One region of the Chitinimonas sp. BJYL2 genome, then DNA from elsewhere that is predicted to be linked to it. Evidence: predicted binding sites of a transcription regulator. Region 1 holds the regulator's gene; the other holds the start of a gene.
The links. Region 1 encodes FliA, which starts transcription of late flagellar genes. Its sites were predicted from a motif close to GCTAAAGNTNNNNNNNNNNCNGCCGATAAT; they were not measured.
Positions count from the first base shown of each region.

Region 2: O9X62_RS06555 (flagellin) is a predicted target of FliA. The motif match lies at 1,185-1,214, and genes of this name have one in related genera.

Region 1 covers NZ_JANZKW010000002.1:469,947-472,146, forward strand. The annotation lists gene O9X62_RS07730 (cellulose synthase operon protein YhjQ/BcsQ) at 1-414, shown strand, start outside; gene O9X62_RS07735 (RNA polymerase sigma factor FliA) at 515-1,270, shown strand; gene O9X62_RS07740 (flagellar motor protein) at 1,346-2,086, shown strand.
Region 2 covers NZ_JANZKW010000002.1:189,870-192,069, forward strand. The annotation lists gene O9X62_RS06555 (flagellin) at 1-1,123, opposite strand, end outside; gene O9X62_RS06560 (glycosyltransferase) at 1,270-2,200, opposite strand, start outside.

The DNA of each region.
Region 1 (2,200 bases):
GATGAGGTCATCGTCGTGATTACGCCCTCTGGCGATTCGATCACAGCGGCCTACGCCGCCATCAAGCGCCTCTACACCGACTATGGCCGGCGCGATTTCCGCCTGCTCGCCAACCGTGTGCGCACGCTTGATACAGCCATGGCGTTGCTGCAGCGGGTCAAGGAAGTGGCGGCACGTTATCTGGACGTCAAGATGAAACTGGTGGGCTTTGTGCCGGAAGACGAGCAGCTCGCTCGTGCAGATCGGCTGGCCCAACCTGTTTCTCATGTCTTTCCGCAAAGCGAGGCCAGTGTCGCCTTCGCCCAACTCGCCAGTGCCATGCGCCGCTGGCCCGGCAAGCGCAGCAGCGCAGACCGCGAGAACCTGCTTTTCCGTGCCCTGGATGTGAGCCGCCGCCTCGCCACAGTGCGCTAAAGCCCTGCCGGATTTGTCAGCCCTCGCGGCGATTGCTAACCTTGATCAGACCCGCAATCGCTTTCCCGGCGCGGCACACAGAGAAAAACGCTTCCCCCGCATGCCCAGCAAATCCTCCTCACGTGCCATAGGCGCTTACCAACAGCATGCTGAAGACCCGGTTGAAACCCGGGTGAACCAGTTTGCGCCGCTGGTCAAACGGCTGGCTTATCACCTGGTATCCCGGCTGCCCGCCAGCGTGGAGGTCGACGATCTGATCCAGGCCGGGCTGATCGGCCTGATGGAGGCCGCACGCAATTTCGATGCAGCGGCCGGCGTCATGTTTGAAACCTATGCCACGCAACGCATCCGCGGCGCCATGCTCGACGAACTGCGTGAGGCCGACTGGATGCCACGCCAGCTTCGCCGCTCGATGCGAGACATCGAATCCATGCTGTCCAAGCTCGAACACCAGCTTGGCCGCGCACCGTCAGAAACAGAAATGGCGGCGGGCATGCAACTGAGTCTGGCGGATTACCAATCGTTGCTGGCCGATTGCCGCGGCCACCAACTCATCTATTACGACGACTACGACAGTGATGACGAGCATCGCGAAGTGCTGGACGGCTTCGCGGCCGATCACGGCTCGGATCCTTTGCGCGGTCTTGATGACGCGAGCTTCCGCCAAGTGCTGATCGAGGGCATTGCCGCCCTGCCAGAACGCGAGAAGATGGTGATGGGGCTGTACTACGAGCAGGAACTCAACCTGAAGGAAATCGGCGCCGTACTGAATGTCTCCGAGTCCCGCGTTTGCCAGCTGCACAGCCAGGCGGTTGCCCGCCTGAGGGTGAAGCTGCATGACTGGACCGACAAATGAGCATCGTTCGCCGTGCCGACCTGCCATCTGCTATAAACCGGGCGACACCGCCCCACAACAAGAGCGCCTGATCCCATGGATAGACTGAGCCTGATCGGTATTGCCTTCGGCCTGATTGCCATCGTTGGCGGTCAGGTACTTGAGGGTGGCCAAATCTCTTCACTGCTGCAGGCAACTGCGTTTCTGATCGTGCTCGGCGGCACTGCCGGTGCGGTCATGCTGCAAAGCAGTTCGGCAGCGGCGATCGAAGGCGTGAAAATGCTCAGATGGGTCGTCGCCCCGCCCAAGGTCGAGCTTGAGCCCTGGGTCAAAACCCTGGTTACCTGGAGCAATACGGCCCGGCGTGGTGGCTTGCTCGCGCTGGAAACGCCGCTGGAATCCGAGAAGGACCCTTTCGTGAAGCGTGCCCTGCAGATGCTGGTCGACGGCACAGAACCCGAGGCGATTCGCCACAATATGGAGCTGGAGATCGACAGCTACGAAGAGAAGCTGCGTGCTGCGGCTCGCATCTGGGAGTCTGCAGGCGGCTATGCCCCCACCATCGGCATTCTGGGCGCCGTGATGGGTCTTATCCATGTGATGGAAAACCTGACCGATCCAGCCAAGCTCGGTTCCGGTATCGCGGTTGCCTTTGTTGCGACGATTTATGGTGTAGGCTCGGCCAACCTGTTCTTCCTGCCCATCGGCAACAAGCTCAAACATGTGATCGGCACCGAAGTGCGCCGTCGTGAACTGATCACGGAAGGGTTGGTGGCCATTGCCCATGGTGAAAACCCGCGCATTATCGAAGGCAAGCTGCGCGGCTTCATGGTTTGATGGCTGCCTCTCTGTTGGCGCAATCCCTTGAGGCGTCACCAGACTGCCTGATCGCGACCCGCATCATGCCCTACGAGAGGGGCAATAGCTCGGCATGACCAACCGCGCATCGCT
Region 2 (2,200 bases), 280 kb from region 1:
CACCGAAGCCGCCGGTTGCTACCGTGACATAACCGGATACTTGCGTATCGTTGGTCGTTGCCACCGACTGCATCACGATGTCGCTACCGTCGTCGTTGCTCAGGATGATGGCATCGCCCGTATCGTTCAGGCGCGCGGTAATACCGGTCTGCGACGAACGATCATTGAACGCCTGGACTGCTTCGGAAAGGCCCGATGCAGAGCGGTTGTTGCCGACCTTGAAGGTCACGTTCACGACTTGCGTGTTCGAACCGGTCACATTCAGGGAGTAGGACAGACCCACGCCGCTGACGCCGTCGGTCGAACCCGAGGTCTGGCTGAGCGTGCCGCCGCCGCTGACGTTGAACTGGATCAGTGCCTGGGTACGAGCCGTGGCACGCACACCGGTGTTGGTGGCGTTGATCGCAGCAGCGATGTCACGAGCCGACGAACCCGAGCTCAGGTTGGTGATCACGGCGCCGCCGTTACCACCGTTCACGCCAATGGCGCCGGAACCGTTTGCGTTGCGCGAATCCAGTGTCGAACCCGAGGTGCCACCGGAAATGGTGGTGCCGGAAACGGTACCGGTTGTTGCGTAGGTGGCGTAAGCAACCTGGCTACGCATTTGGTAGGTGCCGTAGTTCGACGTGCGGAAGTTGGCGGTCGATGCGGTTACCGTCTCGTTGGCATTGGCGCCAATCTGATAAGCCGCAGTACCGAACGAACCGTCAAACAACTTCTGGCCGTTGAAGTCGGTCGAGATCGCGAAACGATCCAGTTCCGAGGAAAGCTGGGCGACTTCTGCATTCAGCGAAGCGCGGTCAGCCGAAGAGTTGGTGCCGTTGGCGGACTGTACGGCCAGTTCGCGGATCCGCTGGAGCAGATCGCCCATCTGGCTGAGTGCACCTTCACCAACCTGTGCGAGCGACACGCCGTCGTTCGCATTGCGGCGGGCTTGATCCAAGCCGCGAATCTGTGCCGTCATCCGCGAGGAAATCGCGAGGCCGGCGGCATCGTCACGAGCCGAATTGATACGCAAGCCGGTGGACAGGCGTTGCAGCGAAGTTTCAAGGGAACCCGTTGTTTTGCTCAAGTTACGCTGGGCGTTGAGCGACGGGATGTTCGTATTAATCACAGAAGCCATGATCTCGTCTCCTAGTCAGGGGCTGAGGGTTGTTCACCCAGGCGGTCAACGCCTTGCTCCCTTTATCGACGAGTACTGATGGAACTTTAGGGGAAACCGGCAAAAATATTCGCAGAAGCGGAAATTCTTGCCGGCTCCCCGCCTGGCTAGAACTCGAACCAGGCAGACATCCACTCCGGCAGATGATCCTGCAGCAGCCAGTGATCAATCACATACTGACGCAAGGCATCACCACGGCGGGCTGTCTCGTCCAGATCATTGATGTGCTCCCGGATGGCTTTGATCCAGTCTTCCTTGCGGTTCTGCACCAAGGTGATCGGGTAGTCGCCCTGATACGGCGTGAAGTCTGTCGCGATCATCGGGAAGCCAAGTATGCCGTACTCCAGCACGCGCAGATTGCTCTTGCACTCGTTGAATGCATTGAGTTCCAGCGGCGCGATGCCCAAGTCCAGATTCAAGGAAGCCAGGCTGGTGTGGTAATCCTTGAAGGGCACACCCTGACGGACATCAGCAATGAACGGCAGGATGGGTTCTGGCGCCATGCCAAAGAATACCCACTCCACTTCGTCTGCCAGCTCCCGGACAACTTCATAAATGACTTCCAGATCACCACCATGACTCACACCGCCCGCCCAGCCGACACGCGGCTTCTTGCCGGTACGCCGCTGCGGCTGGAGTTTGCCCCATAGATCGAAATCGATGCTGTTGGGGACGACACGAATGTCATGGTGCATATCACGGAATGCTTCCTTGAGCGGCTCCGTGGTGACGATGAAGCGATCACAGTACTCCAGCGCCCTGCGCATTTTCTCGCCCATGCCACGCGGCAGATCGGCCCGGTGCAGGCTTTTCTTGGGTACCGCAGTCATCAGATCGTCTGCCTCGAACACCAGACGGATGTCCTTTTGGGCTTTGTATTCGCGCAGGAACGGCAGCTGGTGGTCCATCATCTGCCGCTGCAGCACGATGGTATCCGGCTCCATCCGGCCGATTTCAGTCATCAGGTAGTGGTCAAAAGATTTCCAGCCCTCGACCAGACCGGCATTCACTGCTGCCGTGTGCGGCTGGATGATCCGG